DNA from 4 places in the Ectothiorhodospira variabilis genome. Region 3 is predicted to be linked to each of the others. Evidence: predicted binding sites of a transcription regulator. Region 3 holds the regulator's gene; each other region holds the start of a gene.

Region 1 (6,033 bases), on a different contig from region 3:
AGCAGCAGGTCAAGGAACGCTCCGGCGAACTGAAGAAGAGTCAGGTGATGCTCAAGGCCATCACCGATGTGGCCCAGGATGCCATCGTCATGATGGATCCTCGCGGCCAGGTGGTCTTCTGGAATAAATCCGCCGAGCGCTTGTTCGGGTATCGCAGGGATGAAGCTGTGGGGCGTGATCTGCACCAGATGGTCATGCCGGGAGGCCCGGGTCCTGAAGTGAACCGGGCCATGCGTCGCTTCGCACAGACGGGGACCGGGGACGCTGTCGATCGGATCGTGGAAGTCTCTGCCCAGCGTCGTGACGGCAGTCGTTTGGCCGGTGAATTGTCCCTCTCTTCGCTGCGGATGACGGATGGCTGGTACGCGGTGGGCATCGTCAGGGACGTGTGTCGGCGCAAGCGCATGGAGCGTCGACTGATTCGCTTGAATGAATGCCTGGCCAGCCTGGGGCCTGACTATCAGGAGAACGTCACGCAAATCACCCAGGTTTGCGGCGAACTGCTGGAGAGTGAAGCCGCGCTGTACAACCGGTTGAAAGAGGGTCGACTCTTTGCCCTGGGGCGTTGGCGAACCCCCGAGGACATGCCCCTGAGTGATGCACCTGAAGGGCATGTTTGCCATGACGTGATCAACGGCACTCTGGGGAAGGCGTACGTGACCGGGGATCTGACGCAGACGCCCTATGCCGAGCAGGACCCCTATGTGAAACGCTACGGGATCAAGTCCTACATGGGCCATGCGGTCCGCTGTCAGGATCAGGTGGTCGGTAGTCTCTGCGTGGTCTCCACCAGCCACATGCAGCCCACGGATGAGGACGAGCGAATCCTCGGGATCCTGGCGGCGGCCCTGAGTGCCGAAGAGGGTCGTCACCTGGCCATGAGTCGCTGGCAGGAGGCCAAGGAGCAGGCGGATCGGGCCAACCAGGCTAAATCGGATTTTCTGTCGCGCATGAGTCATGAACTGCGTACGCCCATGAACGCGGTGCTGGGGTTTTCCCAGTTGCTCGAGGCCGACCCGTCACTGGACGAGGGGCAACAGGAAAGCGTGAGGGAGATCCTGCGCGGTGGGCGTCATCTGCTGGATCTGATCAATGAGGTGCTGGATCTGGCTCGGGTCGAGTCCGGTCGGATCGAGATGTCCATCGAGCCCGTGCTGCTGGGGGATGTAGTCCGTGATTGTCTGACATTGTTGAGGCCATTGGCTCGGGACAAGGGCATCACCATCCACGTGGGTCAGGTGGATCAGATCCTGATGGCCGATCGCACCCGGCTCAAGCAGGTGCTGATCAATCTGATATCCAATGCCATCAAGTACAACTGCCCCCACGGCGAGGTGTGGCTGGATGCCCAGGCACGTGCCGAAGACGTGCGCGTGCGCGTGCGTGACACGGGTCGCGGCGTACCCGAGTCCCTTCGTGACGCCCTGTTTCAACCCTTTGCCCGGCTGCATGAGGACGGCAACGAGTCCATTGAAGGCACCGGTATCGGCCTGGCCATCAGTCGGCGTTTGGTGGAACTGATGGGCGGGATGATCGGCATGACGGGGCAGGAGCAGGGCAGTTGCTTCTGGTTCGAGCTCAAGGCCGGTGAGCCTGCGGCTCAGGAGAGCGGGGATGAGGTCGACCCGTTGCACTCGTCAGCCCCCGTCGCTGCCACCGGTCAGGATCGTCACTTCACGGTGCTGCACGTGGACGATAACCCTGCCAATCTGCGATTGGTGGAGCATGTGCTGCGACAGCGGGTGGGGGTGCAGGTGCTCAATGCCCCTTCGGGTGGTCTGGGTCTGGAATTGGCCAGGGCCCACCGGCCGGATCTGATCATCCTGGATATCAACATGCCGGGGATGAATGGCTATGATGTGCTGCAGCGGCTGCGGCAGGAGCCGGAGACCACTGATATTCCGCTGATCGCCCTGACCGCCAACGCCACCGAAAGGGATATGGAGCGAGGCCGCGAGGCCGGGTTTGATCAGTACCTCACCAAGCCCCTGGATATGGCGCTTTTCATGCGGGTTGTGGAATCGTTCCTGAAGGCCCGCAAGGCGGATCTCACGGAGGTCTGAGATCCGCAGAGGTTTTCAGTCGTCATGCCTGCGATGATGGTGCGTTTCCTCCCGCTCCAGTACCAGCAGGGTTCGCAGCAGGTGGCGCTCGTCCTCCGGGGTCAGGTCGAAGAATCGCCCCCCCACCAGTCTCCGTCCCTTGTCCTTCTCGTCCCTGGCGAACCGTACCTGAAGCCCGCAATCTATGGGGGGGATGCCGGGGAGTTGCAGGCCCTTGACGTCAAGTAGTTCCCGGGCGTTGATGGGGGTGTCCAGGTCGAAATGGGCGCTCAGCCCACCCAGGGACACGTCCACCAGTCGACCGCTGAACTGGCGCCCGTCACGATTGGTGAGCGTCACCTTGGCGCCCAGGGAATGTTCCACGGGGGTTCGGAAGTGGGTGCGTTTTTGTTCCGAGTCCATTTCCTCCGGAAGCCCCAGAACGTAGAAGGCCACGCCATCATGCTCGCCGGTGTGCAGCACCTCGGTGCAGAAATGGGCGCCCATGTCACCGAAGACGGCGTATACATGCATGGGCTGTCCAGGTGCGACCCGCAGGTGCCCCTGGTAGGGCTTGAGTTCCTCCAGGAACAACCATCCGTGGGAAGGATCCATGCGCAGCAATCGGCTGTTGAAGAAGTCCTGTTCATTGCCCAGTCGCACACTGAGCGGCGCATGGCGCGCTTCCAGATCCCTCAATTGTGCCAGGATATCGTCGGCGGTCATCATCGGCTGCCCCACTTCTCCGGCCGGTGCTTCACGGGCCAGTGTCTGCATCTGTGCCATGGCGCTTGTTCCTCCCACGCGGGTAGGTGTGCCTGCGGGTCTGACTAAACCCGTCAATATAAGGTTAGCACAGTGTGGGATACATGGCGGTCGGGAATCGCCGCCGAGTGATGCGCGAGGTCAGGCTTTGGTGATCGGGCGGGATGAGCTTGCCGAGAAGGCGCGACCGCGGGTGTCGTAGAGTTCGGTGCGGGATTCTTCACCGCGCAGGATGTGCAGTGCCTGGTCCACACGGCGTCGGCTGGTTTCCACCACACCGCCATTCACTTGATTCAGGCGATGGCAATGGGACATGACTTCCACCAGGCGATCCCAGACGGGGCGTAGCACGCCCTCTTCGTCCCAGTCGCGCAGCACACAGTCCATGCCGTGGGCATTGGTTTCATAGCCTTCCCGCTGCAGCAGTTCCGTTTGTTGACGCGTCAGCGCTTCCAGTGCCTGTACGCGGCTTTGTTTGTCAGCCACGGCCGCATTCAGTTCGTCCAGGTCACGAGACGCCAGGGCCGCGCCCTCGCGCTGCAAGGCCGATTCCAGGCTGGTGGCCTCACGCACGGACTGACTGAGTATCTGGTCCAGGTGCTCGGGGAAGGGGGTGTGGTTCATGGGATCAGAACAGGGTTTCCGACTTCATGAGCCCTTCTGCCACGGCCTGCGCATTCACCTGGTAGCTTCCATCCTGGATGGCCTGGCGCAGCTCAGCCACGCGCTGCTCATCCACCTGCGGCTGGGAAGCCGCAGTCTGCTCCAGGTCACTGAGGCGTTTTGCGGCCCCGGTGAGGGTGATCTTGTCGGCCGTGTTATCGGCCGGGCTCGGAGCTTGACCGCTCCCCTTGCCGCCACGGGCACTTTCGGACGTGCCGCGGCTGTCACCGGCACCCCGCGCCTGCGGCTGGCTTAGATTCTTGATTTCGATGGACATATCCATTCCTCGCACATACAGACATCGCCTCTCATGGTCCTTTTATCGGCTCATCCTGGGAATTCTTTAACCCGTATTATGTGTCGGGTGTCACATATTAACACCCACCACCCCGGCAGAAAGTACCCGGCCCTCGACGATGCGTTTGGATGACAGGTTGCGGACTCGCACCCGGTCTCCGTAGGAGCCGTCTGCCATGGCCTCACCGGCCATGCGTACAGAGACCACCGAATTTTCCGAGATCAGGGTGACGCGCTCACCCCGATGCACAAGGCGTTGCGGCTCCACCATGTGGGGTGTAAGCACCGTACCACCGCTCAGGGCGCGTCGTAGCACCATGTTCTGGGCGCCTTCCGGGTCCACCAGGTAGCCGCTGTGCAGGCTGTTGAGTTCCCGATGCTCCAGTCTTATATCATTGGAGGATAGTACAGTGCCGCGGGGCAGGGAACGGTCAAGAACCACGACCTCGCCACGCAGGTTGATCTGCATCGGTACATACAGGCTCCAGGGCGCGGGGCCGGGGCAGCGCACGCCCACGGTGGTGTTGCCCACCATGCGCCCCCCGGGCGGAAGTTGGGCTTCCAGAGGGGCGCCGCAGGCCCGCAGCCGGAGTCGCGGGTCAAGTCGTCCCGGGACTACGCGCACCTCAAGGGCGTCGCCATGATGCTGTCGTGCCTGCTCGGTGAGAAACTCCCGGGCTGCCTTGAGAATGTTGCCGTGCGGTTCAACCTCCGAGCTCAGGGCTGTGGGCGGCAGTGCCAGTGCGCACAGGGCCAGGCACGACAGGACTGACCCTCTCCACCCACGGCGTCCATGAACGGAGCGGGGGCCATGAGCCCGGGGTATGAGACAGATATGTATGAGTTGGTTCATAATCGTGATCCGCGCAATCGTTGCCGGGATTCCGGCGCCGGGGGCTATTGGTGTCAAGAGGATGCAATCCCGGTGCCAGATCAGGTATCAAGGATTGCCCCAGACCGCCGATAACCCGGTCGACTGGCCATGTTTATCCCCGGGTGTTCCGCAGGAGGGGCCCATGAGCGACTTGATGGATGGTGTCAATCGGCGTACCCAGATGGTGGGGCAGAACCGCCTTGAGTTGTTGCTGTTCTCCCTGGGTACGCGACAGATGTTTGCCATCAACGTCTTCAAGGTGCGTGAGGTGATCGCCTGCCCACCCCTCAATCGCATGCCCAGCGCCCATTCGGTGGTGCGCGGCGTGGCCACCCTGCGAGGGCAGACCGTCTCGGTGGTGGACCTGGCCAACGCCATCGGCATGGCAGCGCCGGAACACGAGCAGAAGGCCTTTGTCATCCTCACCGAGTTCAACCGCTCGGTACAGGGCCTGCTGGTGGCCTCGGTGGATCGCATCATCAATCTCAACTGGGATCAGATCCGGCCGCCGCCGCGGGGCACGCACAAGGACAGCTTTTTGACGGCTGTCACCCAGGTGGAAGACCGCCTGGTGGAAATCATCGACGTGGAAAAGGTCCTGGAGATGGTCACTGGTCCTTCCAGGGATGTGGACGAAGCCCTGTCCCGTAACATCCGCGAGGGTGGGCGGGTGCGCCGTGCCCTGGTGGCCGACGATTCTTCGGTAGCCCGCAAGCAGATCGTGCGCGCCCTTACCCAGATCGGTGTCGAGGCCATTGTGGCCAATGACGGTCAGCAGGCCCTCAACAAGCTCAAGGACATGGCACGGGAGGGCCCCATCGATGAGCAGATCGGCATGGTGATCTCGGATATCGAGATGCCCGTCATGGACGGGTACACCTTATCTTCGGAGATCCGTCAGCTGCCGGAGTTGTCGGGACTGTACGTCCTGTTACATTCCTCCCTGAGTGGTACCTTCAACGAGGCCATGGTGCGTCAGGCGGGGGCCAATCGATTTCTGCCCAAGTTCAGCCCGGACGAACTGGCCGAGGCGGTGCTCAGCCACCTGCAGCCCGAAGAGGTCGGTCAATAACGGGGGGGGGGGCAGGGCAGGGGAATGCCACAGGCGGCAACCCGTTGCCGCCTGTGGGCTTGTTTTGCGGGTATAATGCGCGTTCCGGTTCATGGCCGGAGGCAGGCAAAATCCATTAACCGGGAAGCACCAGAATCTTGTCATCAGGCCCGATCGAACCCCAGGATTACGAGGACTTCAAGATCTTTCTTGAGCGGTCCTGCGGACTTGTACTGGGAGACAACAAGCATTATCTGGTAACCAGCCGGTTGTCCCGGTTGATGAAGGAGTTCTCGGTCTCCTCGGTCAGTGAATTGCTCAAGCTCCTCAAGCGCGGGGGC
Region 2 (6,033 bases), on a different contig from region 3:
GGTGGCTCGGTCACCAGCGACGTGCGTTTCGGGGAGAAGGTACTGAGCCCCATGGTGCCCATGGGCGAGGCGGACTTCCTGCTGGTGTTCGAGTCCAGCCAGGTGGACATCAACCGGGGCTGGCTCAAGCCCGGTGGCGTGCTCATCGCCCCCGAGGCCATTCCCGAGGGCGCCCTGCGCAACCGCAAGAGCCTGAACGTGGCCATCCTGGGGGCCCTGTCGGTGATGCTGGACTTCGATGAGGACCAGTGGATCCGCTCCATCCATACCTGTCTTGCCGAAAAACTGCACACGGTCAACGAGCAGGCCTTTGCCCTCGGGCGTGAAGTGGGACAAAAGATGGGCCGCGCGAAAGAGACCGAGGGGGTTTAAATGCTCAAAGAACGCTGGAACGATGTGGAAGGTGGCTTCCATCCGGCCAGTGCGCCGGATTTTCTGCCCGAGGACAAACTGCGCGAGGTGCAGCTCAGACGCCTGCGGGCCGTGGTGAAGCGCGCCTACGACAACGTGGAGCTGATCCGCACGCGGATGCAGGAAAAGGACATGGCGCCCGAGGACATCAAGCAGTTGTCCGATGTCGCCCACCTGCCCTTCACCACCAAGCTGGATCTGCGCGACACCTACCCTTTTGGTCTGTTTGCCAGCCCCATGAGCGACATCGTGCGCCTGCACGCTTCCTCCGGCACCACCGGCAAGCCCATCGTGGTGGCCTACACCCGGGAGGACCTGGAGGTCTGGGCCGAGGTGATGACCCGTACCTTCGCCTCCTGCGGTCTGCACCGGGGCGATGTGGTACAAAACGCCTTCGGCTATGGCCTGTTCACCGGTGGCCTGGGTGCCCACTACGGGGCCGAGTCCCTGGGGGCCACGGTGATTCCGGTCTCCGGCGGTAACACCGAACGCCAGCTGATGGTGATGAAGGACTTCTCCGTCACCGCCATGTGCGCCACGCCCAGCTATTTCACCCACATCATCGAACGTGCCCACGACATGGGCATGGACATGCGCGACCTGCCGCTGCACACCGGCATCTTCGGGGCCGAGCCCTGGAGCGATGCCATGCGCACCCATATCGAGGAAGGTGCCGGCATCAAGGCCTACGACATCTATGGCCTGTCCGAGATCATCGGCCCCGGCGTGGCCAGTGAATGCTCGGAGCAGAACGGCCTGCATGTTTTCGAGGATCATTTCTATCCCGAGATCATCGACCCGGAAACCGGCGAGCCGCTGCCCGATGGCGAGGAAGGGGAACTGGTGCTCACCACCCTGAGCAAGCAGGCCATGCCCATCATCCGCTACCGCACCCGGGATATCACCCGCATCATCCCCGAGACCTGCCCCTGCGGACGCACCACGCGGCGCTTCCGCCGCGTGGGTCGGCGCTCCGACGACATGTTCATCATCCGCGGCGTCAACGTCTTCCCTTCCCAGGTGGAGGCCGCGCTGCTGCAGGTGGAAGGCACCCTGCCCCACTACCAGATCATCCTCACCCGCGAAAACGGGCTGGATCAGATGGCCGTGGAGGTGGAAGTCACGCCGGAGGTGTTCAGCGACAAGGTCCGGGCCCTGGAGGATGTGCGGGCCGCCCTGGCCAAGGCCATCGAGCACATCGTGGGCATCCGTGTCGGCCTGCGCCTGGTGGAACCGCGCACCATTGCCCGCAGCGAGGGCAAGGCCAAGCGGGTGATCGACAACCGTTCGCTGTAAGTCGTCACAGGAGCATCACATCCCATGAAGCTGCAACAGCTTTCCGTCTTTCTGGAAAATCGCCCGGGACACCTGGCCGAACCCCTGGAACTGCTGTCCCGACAGGGCATCAACCTGCTCAATCTCTCGCTGGCCGACACCGCCGAGTTCGGGATCCTGCGCATCATCGTGCGCGACTGGCAGAAGGCCGAACAGGTCCTCAAGGAGGCCGGCTGGGTGGTCAAGCTCACCGAGGTGGTGGCCGTGGACGTGGAAGATCGTCCCGGCGGTCTCGCCGAAGTGCTGCAGGTGGCCGGACGGGCGGACCTCAAGATCGAATACATGTACGCCTTCCCGCTGCGCCGTAATGACCGCGCTGCCTTGATCTTCCGGTTCGAACAGCCGGATCGAGCCATCGCGCAATTGAAGGGTGCCGGCATTCATCTCATCGAGGCGGAAGAACTCTTCGCCGCCGTGGAATGAACCCAGCCCCATGAAACTGCCCTTCAAGGAACATGCGCTGCGCCGTGCCCTCAACGGTGAGTTGCACGCCCGTACCTTCGAGCCCACCCAGGCGCCGGCACGGGTGTCGCACCTGGCGTTTTTGTGCGGCGAACGGGGCAGCGGCATCAACACCCGCCACCTGCACCGTCTGCTGGAGCACTTCGGTGCACCCATTCCGGAGCAGGTGGGGCAGTACCATGTGGCGAATCTCGGGGATATCCGGCTGCATTGGGAACGGCACACGGAGTTTGTCACCTATACCTTCACTCACTGCGGCCCATTCACACACCCATTCGACCATCCGGTCATCGAGCGCCTGCCGAGCAACTGGCTGGAGAACTCCCCCGGTGAGTTGATTGCCGCCGTCACACTGGCCATGGATTCCGCCGACATGCCCGAGCGCAGCCTGGATGAAATCTCCGGGTTGTTTGGTGGCAATATCCTCATCGGTTCCGAGGTGGTGGGTGGCAAGGGCCGGGCCTGGTCGGACCTGCGTATCCATTCGGATGGCTTTGCCCGGATCCTGCTGCGCAACGATAACCTCACCGATGCCCAGGCCGGGCGGCTGATCAAGCGCATCCTGGAAGTGAACGCCTATCGGGCCATGTCACTCATGGGACTGCCCATGGCCCGCAAGGCCAGCCGTTCCCTGGGCACCGCCGACCGCCGCCTGGCCGAACTGGCGGCCCGCATGACCGAACAGAACAGCCACAACTCCGGCGAAACCCAGGGGGAACTGTTGGCGGACCTCACCCACCTGGCCTCCCAGATCGAGGCCGTGGCCGCCCAGACCACCTACCGTTTCGAGGCCTCCCGGGCCTATTACCGGGTGGTGCAGCAGCGTCTTCAACAATTGCGTCAGCAGCGCATCGAGGGGCTGCAGACCTTCACGGAATTTCTCGAGGCCCGACTGGCACCGGCCGTAGCCACCTGCGAGTCTGTGGGTGACCGGCAACGGGGGCTGGCCGAGCGGGCAGCGCGCTTGACCGCCCTGCTGCGGGCCCGTGTGGAGGTGAGCCTGCAGGCCCAGAACCGCAACCTCCTGGAATCCATGGACCGTCGTGCCAGCCTGCAACTGCGGCTGCAGGACACCGTGGAGGGGCTGTCCGTGATTGCCATCAGCTACTATGGCGTGGGCCTGGTGGGTTATGCCCTCAAGGGTCTGGAGAGTCAGGGCGTGCCCATCAGCCCGGCCCTGGGGATGGGTCTGGCCACCCCGCTGGTGGTCTTCAGCGCCTGGATGTTCCTGCAGCGGGTGAAGCGACGCATCCTCGGAGACGAAAAGAGCGAACACTGAAACGCGGTTGCCGGGATAAACGTCCCGGTGGAAGGTTGACCCCCATCAACGGCGTCCACCTGGCGCACGTGGCATCATACTCGCGAAGCACGGCCCACCATGCGCGAAGGGAACCCCTTATCGGCCCAAACAGCCGGCGCATCCATCAGGGATGGATGACGATCAAGTTGCGGCTGTCACTGCCGATATACTGAGCCGGACACGAAAAATCCTGCCAAGGGTCTGGCAGCCAACGGGGAATCGCAATGCGACGCATTTCTGACCTACCGATATGGGTCCGCCTGGTAGGTGCCATGGGACTGATACTCCTGCCCGCCTGGGCCGGCATGATCCTGTGGGCCATCCACGAGCAACGCAGTACCGCCATCGAGCAGGCAGAAGGCTTCTCGTCCACCATTCACGAGATGACCATGGCAGGCCTGACCACCATGATGATCACCGGCACCACCCATCGGCGGGAGGAATTCCTCGAGCAGATCGTCGAACTCCAGAGCGTCACCGACCTTCGCGTCCTGCGCGGCGAACCGGTCTCCAGGCAGTATGGGGAGGGCACGGAACACGAACGTCCGCAGGACGCGGTGGAGCGGCGCGTACTCGAGACCGGCGAGCCCCATATCCGGCTTGCGGAAGACCGCAGTACCCTGAGGGCCGTCCTGCCGGTTTACAACGAACGTGAATACCTGGGCAAGAACTGCACCTCCTGCCATGCGCTGGCCGCCGAGGGAGACGTGCTTGGTGCCACGAGCATGCAGATCCGCCTGGATGATGTGAACACGGCCGTACAACGTTTTGGCTGGAGCATCACCCTGCTGGCCATCCTGGTGAGCATCCCGGTGCTGGTATTCCTGTTCCTGTTCGTGCGCCGTTTCGTCACGCGCCCCCTCAACGACATGACCCGGGGGCTCAAGGGTATCGCTGAAGGAGATGGTGATCTCTCCCATCGCCTGCAGGTCAAGGGCAACGATGAGATTGGTGAAGCCTCCCAGGCCTTCAACGCCATGATGGACAACTTCCGCGACCTGATCAGCCGGGTGCTGGACTCCACCGCTCATCTGGCCCGGGCCGCTTCGGACCTGGCCGCCATCACCGAGCGCACCGATGCCGGTGTGAGCCGGCAGCGCTCGGAGGTGGACCAGTTGGCCACCGCAATGAACGAGATGAATGCAACGGCCCAGGAGGTGGCCCGCAGTGCCCAGCAGGGGGCCGATGCCACCCGTGACGCCCATGGCGCAGCCATGGGGGGCAAGGACGTGGTGGCCGGCACCATGGATCGCATCGAAAAACTGGCTGAAGAGGTGCAGCGAGCCGCCGATGTCATCCGTGACCTGGACAAGGACAGTGAACAGATCGGCAAGGTGCTGGACGTCATCCGCGGAATTGCCGAACAGACCAACCTGCTGGCCCTGAACGCGGCCATCGAGGCCGCCCGCGCCGGCGAGGCCGGGCGCGGATTCGCTGTGGTGGCCGATGAGGTGCGTTCACTGGCCACCCGCACTCAGAGCTCCACCCAGGAGATTCAGGAGATGATCGAGCGCCTGCAGCAGACCAGCCAGCGCGCCGTGGTGGTGATGGAGGAGAGTCGGCAGTATGCCCAGTCCAGCCGCGACAGCGCCGCCGAGGCGGGTCACTCCCTGGATTCCATCACCCAGGCGGTGAGCACCATCAACGACGTGAATACGCAGGTGGCCAGTTCAGCCGAAGAGCAGAGCGCCGTGGCCGAGGAGATGAACCGGAACGTGACCAGCATCTCCGATGCCGCCGAGGAGAACGCTCAGGGCGCGAGGGAAACCACCCACGCCTCCGAGCAACTGTCTCGACTGGCCAATGAACTTCAGGATCTGGTGGGCCGCTTCAAGGTGTGAGAACACCACGGCCCCGTGCCCATCACCCTGGGATGGCCAGGCCATCCCAGGGTTTTTTTAATGCTCCGACATGTCCACGATGGCGGAAACGATGTCGTTCATGGTGACAAGGCCCGCCAGTTCATTATCGTTCAGCACGACAATGCGACGAATGCGCTGCAGGACCATCAGCCTCGCCACATGCTTCACCTCCATCTCCGCCGGCACGGTGATGACGGGTTTGGAGCACACGTCGTAGACATTGATGAGGTCAATGTCCCCCTCCTCCGCAACGATGGTACGCAAGATGGTGGTGTAGGTGATGATCCCATAGGCGTCATGGGCGTGTTGCTTGTCCACCACCAGGGACTTGACCCGATGGCGCTTCATTTCCTGCATGGCCTCGCGGATGGTGGCGAGCGGGGAAATCGTCGCCACGTTCTTGACCATGAGATCTTTAACCAGCATGAATAACCTCTGGGTAGTGTGAGAGGACGGCCGTGGGGCAACGGTCAGGTCTAAAGGTCATCCTTGATGCGTTCCTCAAAGCGCTCTACCTGACTCAGGTCGATACCCGCGATATGCTCCAGGGGTACCGTGAAGACCACGCCATGGGAGTGGGATTTCAATTCCAGCTCATCGCGCAGGGCCTTCATCACAGCCAGGGACAGCTTTTTCTCCAGCACGAAGACAAGCGCCGACTGA
Region 3 (6,033 bases):
TGAGGCTGTCCACCACGAACCCCACCCGCTGGTTGCCGGCAAACACCACCACCACATGCCCCACGCCTTCCCCGGCGGGTGCGTCGCCGGACACCAGCCAGCGCCGCAGGTAGTAAAGCGGCAAGGAACGGTTACGGACCATGATGACCTCCTGGTCATCCACCCGGTTGGTACGCGACAGATCCAGATCAAAGATCTCGCTGACATTGGCCAGCGGCAATGCGAAACGCTGTTTGCCCAGCACCACCATCAGGGTGGGCAGAATGGCCAGGGTCAGAGGAAGACGAATACTGAGCGTGCTGCCCTGCCCAGGCGCCGAGGTGATTTCCACGCGACCGTTGAGCTGGGCAATGCGCGTCTTGACCACATCCATGCCCACGCCGCGGCCCGAGACGTCGGATATCTCCGTCTTGGTGGAAAAACCGGCCCGGAAGATCAGGTTGAAGGCATCATGATCCGTCAGTCGCGCGGCCGCGTCCTCGTCCATCATACCCTTCTCGACGGCCTTGCCCCGCAACACATCGGGATCCATCCCCTTGCCGTCATCGGAGATGGTGAGCAGGATGTGGTCGCCTTCCTGATTGGCGGAGAGCACCACTCGGCCCGCACGTGCCTTGCCCGCTGCCTGGCGCTCCTCGGGAGATTCAATACCATGGTCAACCGCATTGCGCACCAGGTGCACCAGCGGGTCGGCCAGGGCCTCCACCAGATTCTTGTCCAGGTCGGTATCCTCTCCCTCCAGCTCCAAGTTGATCTCTTTCTTGAGGGTGCGCGCCAGATCACGGACCACCCTGGGAAAACGACCAAAGACCTTCTTGATGGGCTGCATCCGGGTCTTCATGACTGCGGCCTGCAGATCCGCAGTGACCACATCCAGATTGGTGACGGCCTTGGAGACCTGCTCATCCTTCATGCGTGAGCGCAGCGTGGCCAGTCGGTTACGCACCAGAACCAGTTCACCCACCAGGTTCATGATGTCATCCAGGCGCTTGGTATCCACCCGAACCGAGGTCTCTGCCGGCGCTGCCTTGGCCTGCGTGGGCGCGGGTGCCTCCGGGGGGGCGGCCTCCCCGGTGGAGGTCGGCTTGGAAGCCGGCGGCGAGGCTGCCCGGGACTCTTCCTTGACGGTCTCACCACCGGTCGGCTTCTGAGGCTGGGGGGCCTGACCCTTGCCATGCAACTGATCCAGCAGATTCTCGAATTCGTCCTCGGAGATCAGTTCATCCTGGCCGCTGCCGGCCGCTGGCGCAGCGGACTGCCCACCTGCCGAGGCCCCCTTGCCTTGAAGCTCGTCCAGCAATTGCTCGAATTCTGCATCCGTGATCTCATCACCGCCCTGCTGGGTCGCCTCTGCGGGTGACGCCACCGGTGAAGTGCCGGCGCCATTTCCGGGCTGTTTGTTGTCCTTGCCCTCCTGCATGGCATCCAGGAGCGCCTCGAACTCTTCGTCAGTGATATCCCCGTCAGCCGTTTCCACCGGTGGCATGGGGGTGGAAGGTGCCGGGGTTGGTTCGGCAGGCTCGGCAGGCGCCGCTGCGGGAGGGGGGGACAGGTGTGCGGGTTCTTCCCCCTCGGGGTAAGTGAGCGGCTCCAGGGCCGCCAGCAGATGGTCAGGGGCGGGCTCAGGCTCCTGGCCAGAACGCAATTCATCGAACATCCGGTTAAGCACATCCAGCACCTGAAGGATGATGTCCATCAGGTTGCTATCGGCACGACGCTGCCCCTGGCGCAGCAGGTTGAAGACGTCCTCGGCGCGGTGACAAATCTTCACCAGGTTTTCCAGATTGAGGAACCCGGCGCCTCCCTTGATGGTGTGGAAACTGCGGAAGACGGAGTTCAGCAGGTCCTTGTCGTCGGGGGTTCGCTCCAACTGCACCAACTGCTCACCGAGGGCATCCAGGATCTCACTGGCCTCTATGAGGAAGTCGTTCAGGATTTCGTCGTCGGTGTCCAGAGTCATGCCTTGTTCTCGCGCGTCGTGCGGATGCCCTTCTCACTCCCAGGTTGGCGGCCAACTCGGGGAAATCTGAAATGGGCATACACCCGGAGGTGGGCCCTTGGACTCGATCAGAAACCCAGGCTGGAGAGCAGATCGTCCACATCGTCCTGCCCGCTGACCACTTCCCCCTTGTCGGAGGTCCCGGAGACTGCAGGGCCTGTGCCGGCGCTGGCAGGGCCGGCATCCTTGCGGGGATCAGCCGGACGATGGTCGGTTTCGGGTTTGGTCAGTCGTTGTCCCGATACCCTCACCAAACCCACCAGGTTGTCTTCCAGATCCTGAACCAGGGTCATGACCCGGCGAATCACCTGACCGGTCAGATCCTGAAAGTCCTGTGCCATCAACACTTCGGACAGACCCTTGCGCAGCTTGTCTGCATCCCGCTCCGTGTCCGCGAGAAAATCGCTCAATTTCTGGCTCACCTGTCTGAACTCCTCGAGAGACATCTCGCGTTGGCGAAAGCGTGTCCACTCCGCACCCAGTTCCCCGGCGCGAGTGGCCAGCGACTCCGCCACGGGCAGATTGTCCTCCACCGCGTTGAGCGTGCGGTGAGCAGCCTGTTCCGTCATGGCCACCACGTAATTGAGGCGCTCCTTGGCATCAGGAATATCCTGATGAGTGAGTTCCGACAGACGAGTATCCAGGCGGAAGCTGTTGAGCGCCTCGTGCAGGTCGCGGGTCAGTTTGCCCAGTTCCTGGAACAGCATGCTCTCGTGCATGCGGCCCAGCTCCTCGATCAGGTGGCCCGCCTTGTCTTCCTGGCCGGCCTCCATCATCTGAACCAGTTCCCGGGCTCGCTCCAGTTGCTCCTTCTTGAAAAGGGCCTCTTTGTCGCTGTCTTGGCTCTTATCCATGGGCAATGATCAACCGTTTTGCTCGAGGCGTTCGAAGATCCTGTCGATCTTTTCCCGCAGGGTTTCTGCCGTGAACGGCTTGACGATGTAGCCGTTCACGCCCGCCTGAGCCGCCTCAACGATCTGCTCGCGCTTGGCTTCTGCGGTCACCATGAGCACTGGCAGATCCTTGATGCGGGGGTCTGCCCTCACTGCCCGAAGCAGGTCGATGCCCGGCATGATGGGCATGTTCCAGTCGGTGACCAGAAAATCGTAGTTACCATTTTGCAGCATGGGTAACGCCGTGTGTCCATCATCCGCCTCGGAGGTGTTGTTGTACCCAAGATCCCGCAGCAAGTTCTTGATGATGCGACGCATTGTGGAAAAGTCATCCACAATGAGGATCTTCATATTCTTGTTCACAAAAAACCTCCAGTGATGCGCAAATCGTGAACCGCACGCTCGTCGCGCGGAATTGATACGTGTCCCAGAATCCAGTGACCTCGGGGATATTTCAGACCCGAACGCCATCCCCCACCCAGTCGCCCATGCGCGCCTTGAGCCGCATCAGCGCCTGACCATGGAGTTGACAGACTCGGGATTCACTCACCCCCAGCACCTGACCAATCTCCCGCAGGTTCAATTCCTCGTCATAATACAGGGACAGCACGAGTCTTTCCCGTTCCGGCAATTCGCCGATGTTTTCCACCAGCGCCTTCTTGAAATCGGTTCGTGTCAGATCCATCAGCGGATCCGGCCCATCAGAGGTCAGCAGATTCTCTGCCGAGGCATCATCATCCCCCAGGTCATCGAAACCCAGCACCCGGCTAGAGACCGCATCACGGAGCATGTCCTGATAGGTCGTCATATCCACGCCGAGCGCCTCGGCGATCTCGGCCGCGGAGGCCTCCCGCCCTTCCCGGTTTTCGATCTGGCGGATCACCTCACTGATCTGCCGTGAGTGACGATGCACGGAACGGGGCGTCCAGTCACTGCGACGCACCTCATCCAGCATGGCGCCACGGATACGGATACCCGCGTAGGTTTCGAAACTGGCACCCTGGGACGCGTCGTAATGACGGGCAGCCTCCAGCAGGCCGATGATGCCCGACTGAATCAGATCATCGACCTGCACATTGGCCGGCAGGCGCGCCAGCAGGTGGTAAGCAATACGCTTGACGAGGGCGACATGCTCATCCACCAGGCTATTGGAATCCAACTGTTGGCTGGCATACATGGCGAGACCGCTTATGGTGCTGGCTCCAGATCACTCTGATCGCTATTGATCAGACGTTCCACAAAAAATTCGATGCCGCCCCGGGCCCCTCGGGGCATGGGCCATTGTTCGATGCGCGAGGGCAAGGCCGCGAATGACCGGGCCGCCGGAGAAGAGGGGTAGGCCTCCACCACGGACTGACGACGTTGCACGGCCTTGCGAAGATAATCGTCGTAGGGAATCGAACCCACGTAGTCGAGCGTGACATCGTCGAGAAAACGGTCACACACGGCGACCAGCTTGCGGAACAGACTCCGACCCTCGTCTTCCTGCTCGTTGCGCACCATGTTGGCCAGGATGCGGAACCGCATGACGCCGTGATCCCGACACAGGACCTTGATCAGCGCATAGGCATCCGTGATGGAGGCGGGTTCGTCACAGACCACCACCAACACCTCATGGGCTGCTCGGCAGAAACTGGTCACGCTGTCATGCAGACCTGCCGCGGTGTCCACCACCAACACGTCCAGGGGGTGAGTGAGTTCGCTGAAGGCATGAATGATGCCCACATGCTGGGCGCGCCCCAAGTCCGCCATATCGGCGATACCGGACGCCGCCGGGACAATCAGCATCCCGTTGGGACCCTCCACCACCACCTCATCCAGGCTGCACTGCCCTTCCAGTACATGGGACAGATTCCTCTTGGGTTGCAGCCCCAGAAGCAGATCCACATTCGCCAGACCCAGGTCGGCGTCCATGAGCATGACATGCTTGCCTGCCCGCGCCATCGCGGCACACAGGTTGACTGACACGTTGGTCTTGCCCACCCCCCCCTTGCCGCTGGAAACGGCAATCACCCGAACCGGCCGGGGCTTGTCCCGGCGCCCCGATGCGCTGCTTTGATTCTCACTGGGTGAAGGCATGGGTAAACCTGGTGCTGAGATCGTTGACACTGTCAGGACGCGAGGTCACGGGTGCTGTCTGCGCCCGGAACCTGGAACGAGACCGTTGCTCGGAAAACCTCCCCGGGGCTTCAAGCGCCGCTGCCGCCATCTGAACCAACCGCGGGGCACTGGCGGCCAGCAGGTCCTCGGGGATCCTCTGGCCCGCGCTGAAGAAACTGAGCGGCAGCCTGGACGAGATCAGAGCGGATAGCACCTCACCCAGGCTGGCAGCTTCATCCACCTTGGTCAGGATGCAGCCCTGAGGTTGCAAATGACTGAATCCACTCAGGGTCTCATCCACGACGGCCTTTTGCACATTGGCGGCCATCACCAGCATGACGCGGGCGGCCGACGCCGAGGTGACCTGAGCCAGCTCATCGAGCATGCCCTTGTCACGCTGATTGGTTCCGGTCGTATCGATCAGCACAAGCCTTTTGGACTTCACCCGCCTAAGCATATCCTTGAGTTGCTGCTCTGTCTGCGCCAGATGAACGGTGACCCCAAGTAACTGACCGATGGTCTGCAACTGACGATGAGCGCCCAGGCGATAGACATCGGTGGTGATGATGGCGATGGATTCCTGCCCGTGCCGCAGGCTGGCCAGCGCCGCCAGTTTGGCCAGCGTTGTGGTTTTACCCACGCCACTGGGGCCTACAAAGGCAATGATACCATTGTGATCCAGGAGGTCATCGTCGGCGATGGGCAGCAGGCCCGCCAGCTGGCGCAGGGCCTCGGACCACCCTTCCACCGGCTCGAACCGGCCAGCGACCGGGGAGTTGTCCAACTCCACCGCACTGGCCACCGTGCGGGCCACTTCGTGATCCACCCCCATGGACGCCAGGCGCTGGACGATGGCCGCACGCCAGGGTTCAGAACGGGCAAACTCCTGGTCCATCAATACCGAGAGTTGTTCCTGCAGCAATCCACGCAATCCCTGAATTTCCTTGCGCATGGCCTTGAAGGCGGCATCCTCAGGGTCACTCTGCGTGGCTGCCCTGGCCCTGGCCTGCCCTGACTCAGGCTTTTTGCGTGAGGGGGTTT
Region 4 (6,033 bases), on a different contig from region 3:
AACTCGGGAGCGACGCGGATCACCTCACCTTCAAAGGTCTCGCCGGGATGAGCGACGGTGGAAAGCTGGGCCGACTGGCCGGGCGCCAGGCGGGCGTAATCCCGCTCGGTGACAAATACCCGGGCCCGCAGGGGTTGCAGATTCACCAGCGCCAGGATGGGGGTGTTGGCCTGCAGGATGCTGCCCTGATCCACCATGCGGTCGGCCACCAGCCACTGGCCTTCACCGTTATCCAGTTCCGCCTGAATACGGGTGAAGTCCAGACGGATCTGGGCATTGCGCAGGGCCGCCTGGCGCTGGGCGATCTGGGAACGGGCCAGGGTGACACCCGCCTGGCGGGCCTCCACGTCGGTTTCCGCCGATTCCAGTTCGGACTGGGAGGCCACCCGCTGTTCGCGCAGGTCCCGGGTGCGGTCCAGGGCGCGCTGTGCCGAGGTCAGCGCCGCCTGGGCCTCGATCAGGTTGGCATTGGATACCGCCAGTTCGGCACGGGCCTGCTCCAGGTCCTGCTGGAATTCGTCATCGTCCAGTTCTGCCAGCAAATGTCCCGGCTCCACCTGATCGCCAATGTCCACATGCAGGCGCTTCAGACGCCCGGCCACGCGTGTGGCCACTTCCACCCGGTGAGCAGCCACCAGGGAGCCGGTGAAGAACGCACGGTCCGTCAGATCTGCGCGCGTGACGGTATCCACGCTCACGGCCACGGCGCCCTGGCCGGCACCCGGGCCCGGCCCGGTGTCTGAATCGGATCCGGTTCCCCACCAGATGAGCACCGCCACCAGGATCAATACCGGGGCGATCAGGATCGGGAGTCGTTTCATCGGGTCTTGTCCATGGCCGGAAGGGCGGGGTCGTGTGGGCTTGAACGGTGGCTGATTCAGGCCAGGGATGCCACGCCGGGTGGCAGCCGCAAAGGCCTGGATGAGGGGTAAACGCATGACGCTGTCATGCGTTGACAGCGGATTCGCCGACAGGGTAGTTGCGGTGATCTGCCCTGCGGATAGACACCATCGGTGGGCGCGGGTTTCATGCACCGGCCACGCGGGCGGCGTTTGTCATGCAGCGGGCGCAGTATACTCAGTCCAGACCAGCAGATGCCATCCGGCCCGGCCCCCATTGCCACCGGCATCATAGTAGAATCCGCGCTCCCGCTGCCTGTTTCGACGTCATCCACGAGGTTTGTCCCGCCACCATGACCGCCCGTTCCACCGGTTTCCGGCTTGAGCGTCTGCCCTATCCCGGGGATGGGGCGCGGCTGTTTCAGGTGCTGGCGGATCGACCCTGGGCGGTCTTCCTGGACAGCGGCGGCACTGCCGGCCAGCGTGGTCGCTACGATATCCTGGCCGCCGACCCCTTCGTCACAGTGGTCACCCGGGGGGGCGTGACGCGCATCCAGGAACGCAGTGGCGTGCGCGAAAGCGGGGACGATCCGCTGCGCCTGGTGGCGACCTGCCTGGGGCCGCGATTGCCGCCCGTGAATGGCCTGCCCTTTTCAGGGGGCGCGCTGGGTTATTTTGGCTATGACCTGGCACGTCGGTTCGAACGCCTGCCTTCGTTGGCCCAGGACGGCGAGAACCTGCCGGAGATGGCGGTGGGCATTCATGACTGGGCGGTGGTGGTGGACCATCAGGAACAAGTGGCCTGGCTGGTGGGGCGCGGACTGGATCCCCATACGGCCCGGATCTGGCCGGAGTTGCTGCGCATGCTATCCAAGGCCGGCCGGGGGCGGATGCGATCGGGATTCAGGCTGCGTGGCGGTATACAGTCCAATATGTCACGGGAAGACTATCAGGCCCGCTTCGCCAGGGTGCAGGCCTTCATCCGTGACGGAGACTGTTATCAGGTGAACCTGGCGCAACGCTTCAGCGCCCTGGCTCAGGGGGATGCCTGGGGCAGCTACCAGCGCCTCAGGGGCATCAGCCCGGCGCCCTTCGGGGCCTTTCTCAAGTTGCCCGAGGCCAGCATCCTGAGCAACTCACCGGAGCGTTTTCTGGAGGTGCGTGCCGGCGAGGTGAGCACCCGCCCCATCAAGGGGACCCGTCCCCGGGGTGCCAACCGGAGCGCCGATCAGGCGCAACGGGCGCAACTGGTCTCCAGCACCAAGGATCGGGCCGAGAACGTGATGATCGTGGATCTGCTGCGCAACGACCTGGGCAAGACCTGCGCCATTGGCAGCGTGAATGTGCCGGAGCTTTTCAGCGTGGAGAGCTATGCCACGGTGCACCACCTGGTGAGCGCAGTGAGCGGGCGCCTGGCAGCGGGTCGTGATGCGCTGGACCTCTTGCGGGGATGTTTTCCCGGGGGGTCCATCACCGGCGCGCCCAAGCTGCGGGCCATGGAGATCATCGAGACCCTGGAACCGCATCGGCGCGGGGTGTACTGCGGGGCCATCGGCTATGTGGGCTTTGATGGCGACATGGATACCAGCATTGCCATCCGCACCCTGGTGAACAGTCATGGGCAGGTCCGATTCTGGGCCGGCGGGGGCATCACCTCAGGCTCAGATGGCGAGGATGAGTACCAGGAGACCCTGCACAAGGCCAGCGCCATGATGAGCCTGTTGCGCGGGCCGGCAGGGTGATCACGGCGCGGGGGATTAAGGGCGGGGGATTAAGGAATGCCCGCTGGCGGCCGATAAGAAGAATGACCGCTGGCCGATACCGGATGACCCAGGGCTTCAACAAGAGACGTCAACATGCTGAATAATATAACGATCCAGGCAAGGCTGATTCTGTTCGCGGTAGTTGGGCTGACGGTGGTGGGGCTGGTATTCCTGCTGGTGTCCTATCACAGCATGGCCAATACCTCCCGTCAGTTGGTGGATCACAGTCTGCTGGTGAAGGCGGAGGGGGACCTGCGGGCCGCCCGGGTGTATCTGACGCAGTATTACGGCAGCGTTGGGGTTTCCAACGGACGACTGGTGGATGCGGATGGTGAACCGCTGGAAGGGCGTCACGAGATGGCCGATGCCATCAGTCGCGATCTGGGGATCGTGTTCACCATCTTTGCTCGCGACGGCAACCAGTTTCCCCGGGTGATCACCAGCGTGACCCGGCCGGATGGCAGGCGCGCCGTGGGCACACCCTTGGGCCGTGACACGGCCGCCTACGCGTCGGTGATTCAGGGTGAGCGCTACACCGGGGTTTCCGAGATCGTGGGGGTACCCCATCTGACGTCTTACGAACCCCTGTTCAACGAACGCAATCAGGTCATCGGCATCATGGGGCTGGGTATCCCCAAGGAACAGGCCGATTCCATCGTCGCCCGCGGTGTCACCGAGCTGGTTGGCGGGATGCTCATGGCCTTGTTGGTGGTTGTGGTCGTTGGCATCGTGGGGGCGGTGTTCTTCGCCCGCATGATCGTCGGACCCATCCGCGAGGCGGCACATACCCTGCGTGACATCGGCGATGGCGGTGGGGATCTGACGCGGCGACTCGTCGTGAAGGGCAGAAACGAGGTGGCCGACCTGGCAGATGGGTTCAACCGGTTTGCCGACCGGGTGCATGAACTGGTGCGCCAGGTGGGTTCGGCCACGGCCCAGCTTTCCTCGGCGGCAGAACAGCTCTCCACCACGTCGGAGGAGACTCGCGAGCAGGTGAAGCGGCAGCACTCGGAGACGGATCAGGTGGCCACGGCCATGAACGAGATGACGGCGACGGTGCAGGAGGTGGCCCGCAATGCCTCTCATGCGGCCCAGTCAGCCCAGGACACCCAGCAGGAGACCTCCACGGGGAGTCAGGTGGTGAAGGAAACCATTGCCTCCATCGAGGAACTGGCCCATGAAGTGGAGAACGCCTCTGAGGTGATTACCCGCCTGTCCGCCGACAGTGACGAGATCGGCAAGGTGCTGGATGTGATCCGGGGCATTGCCGAGCAGACCAACCTGCTGGCCCTGAATGCCGCCATCGAGGCGGCTCGCGCCGGTGAGCAGGGGCGGGGTTTTGCCGTGGTGGCCGATGAAGTGCGCACACTCGCCAGTCGTACCCAGAGTTCCACCACCGAGATCCAGGACATGATCGAGCGGTTGCAAAGTGGTGCCAGCGGGGCGGTGCGCGTGATGGAACAGGGTCGTACCAAGGCCCAGGATAGTGTATCCAAGGCCGCCAAGGCCGGTCAGTCACTGGACTCCATCAACAACTCCATCGTCAGCATCAACGACATGAATGCGCAGATCGCCAGCGCCGCCGAGGAGCAGTCCGCCGTGGCCGAGGAGATCAACCGCAACATCAGCACCATCTCCCACTCGGTGGATCAGACTTCCAATGGCGCCCAGGAAATCGCTGCCGCCAGCGAACAACTGGCGCGACTGGCAGCGGATTTGCAGAATCGGGTGTCGGGTTATCAGGTGTAGGGTCGAGGGGGGCTACACACGGCTTCCTTCGTCCAGCAACTGCTCGGTTAACGCCTCCAACGCCTGAGCGCGTGGCTTCGACTCCACGCCATCAGCTCGCTCATTCAAACGCGACCAGCGGGGGTGGAGCCGCGCCTTGCGGACCGGGGCAGGCAACTTGCCCCGGCGCCAGGTGTTATCCGTAGGAGTATTGAGTTCCAGGGCCTTTTCGGCGCCATGGCCGCGACGCGACAGGGCCCGGGCCAGCTGCCGCTGGCGCAGGGCCAGCAGACGCAGTGTGGTGTCATTGACCCTCAGTTCCCGTTGTCCTCGCATGCGCTGACCCAGGCGCCGACCCAGGCCGACGCCATTGCCCATGAGTGCACCGGCGGTGGCACCCGCGGCGGTACCCGCACCCAGGGTGGTGCCCAGGGCCATCACGTCGATGGCCAGCCCGATGGCGCCGCCGACCGCTGCGCCCTCACTGGTACGCAACCCGTAGTGACGCAAGGCGTCGGTGGTGAACAGATCCATGCCCCACTGACCATCCTCCAGTGGTATCTGGGTGGCCAGATAATCGCTGGCGCGAAAGCGATACAGGCTGAGCAGGGCATCCACGCAATCCTGCTCCCGTCTGCGGACGAGACGCTGCAATTCTTCCATGCCGGCCTCTGTGGCCGCGGGTTCACGCGGCACAAGCAGCGTGCAGGCGGCGATGTCCAGCAGCATGTCGGCGACACTCTCTGCCGCGGATCTCTCCAGCCACTGGGCCTCCCGGGTGCGGGCCTCCATGAGGCGGCCCAGGGGTTCTCTGTAGGCGTCCAGCAGACTGCGCAGCTTTTCGTGCAGGCGCAGTTCCCCCTGCAGGTCATAGACCACCGAGTCGAAGGTGATCACGGCATGCAGGCCCAGGTTGGCCAGGGTCTCCCGCCACTGTGGCTCACGGTTGTCCTGGGAGGCGACGAAGTTCAGCACGGGGATCAGCGGTCTTGCACACATGCCCAGTACGGCCAGTTCATCCCGGTATTTGCCCAGCACCGGCTCGCGGGCATCAATGACGTACAGGCCCACATCGCTGCTGCGCAGCTGGCGCAGTACCTTGCTCTCCTGCTCAAAGCGTCCACTGGCTTCGGGGGCCTGCAGAAACCGCTCCAGCGCTTCGGCCCCGGCGTGGCGATCCTGTTGACCGGTCTCCAGCCAGTCCAGGATGCCGGAGGCATCCTCAAGGCCCGGGGTGTCAAACAGGGCCATGACCGGCCCGCCGTCTACCAGAATCTCCGTGCCCTCCACGTGCCGGGTGGTGGCCGGGGCGTCGCACACCTCGCCAAAATCCGTGTCGCGGGACAAGGTGCGCAGCAGGGAGGTCTTGCCTGTGTTGGTGTGGCCGACCACGGCCACCTGCAATAGCGGACTCATGACGCGTGATCCTTGGTAGGGTCGAAGGCATCCAGCAGGATTCGGGCATCCCGATGATCGGCCTGGCCCGGGTCATCGGGCAAGAGGCGATCCAGACTGGCCCGTTCCGACAGCGCTTGCCAGGCGCGATACCGGGCCGCCAGGTCGACCTCCCGCTCCCGGGCAATGCGCGCCTCGTCCAGCAGCAGCCAGACGGGTGCGGTGGTGCGGGAACGGAGATCTGCCAGGAAGCCTTCGGTGCTGCGATCCGGGGTGCGGGCCAGGGAGCAGACCACCACCACCACCGA

The links. Region 3 encodes FliA, which starts transcription of late flagellar genes. Its sites were predicted from a motif close to GCTAAAGTTNNNNNNNNNNCNGCCGATA; they were not measured.
Region 1: the regulator FliA is predicted to act here: its motif matches at 4,706-4,733, upstream of LPW30_RS05745 (chemotaxis protein).
Region 2: the regulator FliA is predicted to act here: its motif matches at 3,648-3,675, upstream of LPW30_RS02785 (methyl-accepting chemotaxis protein).
Region 4: the regulator FliA is predicted to act here: its motif matches at 2,610-2,637, upstream of LPW30_RS08265 (methyl-accepting chemotaxis protein).

What each region holds. Positions count from the first base shown of each region.
Region 1 is NZ_JAJNAO010000003.1:193,986-200,018, forward strand. Features, by position in the region: gene LPW30_RS05720 (hybrid sensor histidine kinase/response regulator) at 1-2,063, shown strand, start outside; gene LPW30_RS05725 (flagellar brake protein) at 2,079-2,828, opposite strand; gene LPW30_RS05730 (flagella synthesis protein FlgN) at 2,949-3,431, opposite strand; gene flgM (flagellar biosynthesis anti-sigma factor FlgM) at 3,436-3,747, opposite strand; gene flgA (flagellar basal body P-ring formation chaperone FlgA) at 3,838-4,620, opposite strand; gene LPW30_RS05745 (chemotaxis protein) at 4,784-5,713, shown strand; gene LPW30_RS05750 (CheR family methyltransferase) at 5,848-6,033, shown strand, end outside.
Region 2 is NZ_JAJNAO010000002.1:45,358-51,390, forward strand. Features, by position in the region: gene LPW30_RS02765 (indolepyruvate oxidoreductase subunit beta) at 1-372, shown strand, start outside; gene LPW30_RS02770 (phenylacetate--CoA ligase family protein) at 373-1,707, shown strand; gene LPW30_RS02775 (amino acid-binding protein) at 1,732-2,169, shown strand; gene LPW30_RS02780 (DUF3422 family protein) at 2,180-3,487, shown strand; gene LPW30_RS02785 (methyl-accepting chemotaxis protein) at 3,733-5,349, shown strand; gene LPW30_RS02790 (CBS domain-containing protein) at 5,407-5,796, opposite strand; gene LPW30_RS02795 (P-II family nitrogen regulator) at 5,847-6,033, opposite strand, start outside.
Region 3 is NZ_JAJNAO010000008.1:79,420-85,452, reverse strand. Features, by position in the region: gene LPW30_RS09840 (chemotaxis protein CheA) at 1-1,960, opposite strand, end outside; gene LPW30_RS09835 (protein phosphatase CheZ) at 2,068-2,853, opposite strand; gene LPW30_RS09830 (chemotaxis response regulator CheY) at 2,863-3,243, opposite strand; gene LPW30_RS09825 (RNA polymerase sigma factor FliA) at 3,347-4,069, opposite strand; gene LPW30_RS09820 (MinD/ParA family protein) at 4,081-4,971, opposite strand; gene flhF (flagellar biosynthesis GTPase FlhF) at 4,955-6,033, opposite strand, start outside.
Region 4 is NZ_JAJNAO010000006.1:66,303-72,335, forward strand. Features, by position in the region: gene LPW30_RS08255 (efflux RND transporter periplasmic adaptor subunit) at 1-821, opposite strand, end outside; gene pabB (aminodeoxychorismate synthase component I) at 1,193-2,581, shown strand; gene LPW30_RS08265 (methyl-accepting chemotaxis protein) at 2,696-4,351, shown strand; gene LPW30_RS08270 (GTPase/DUF3482 domain-containing protein) at 4,364-5,746, opposite strand; gene LPW30_RS08275 (DUF2868 domain-containing protein) at 5,743-6,033, opposite strand, start outside.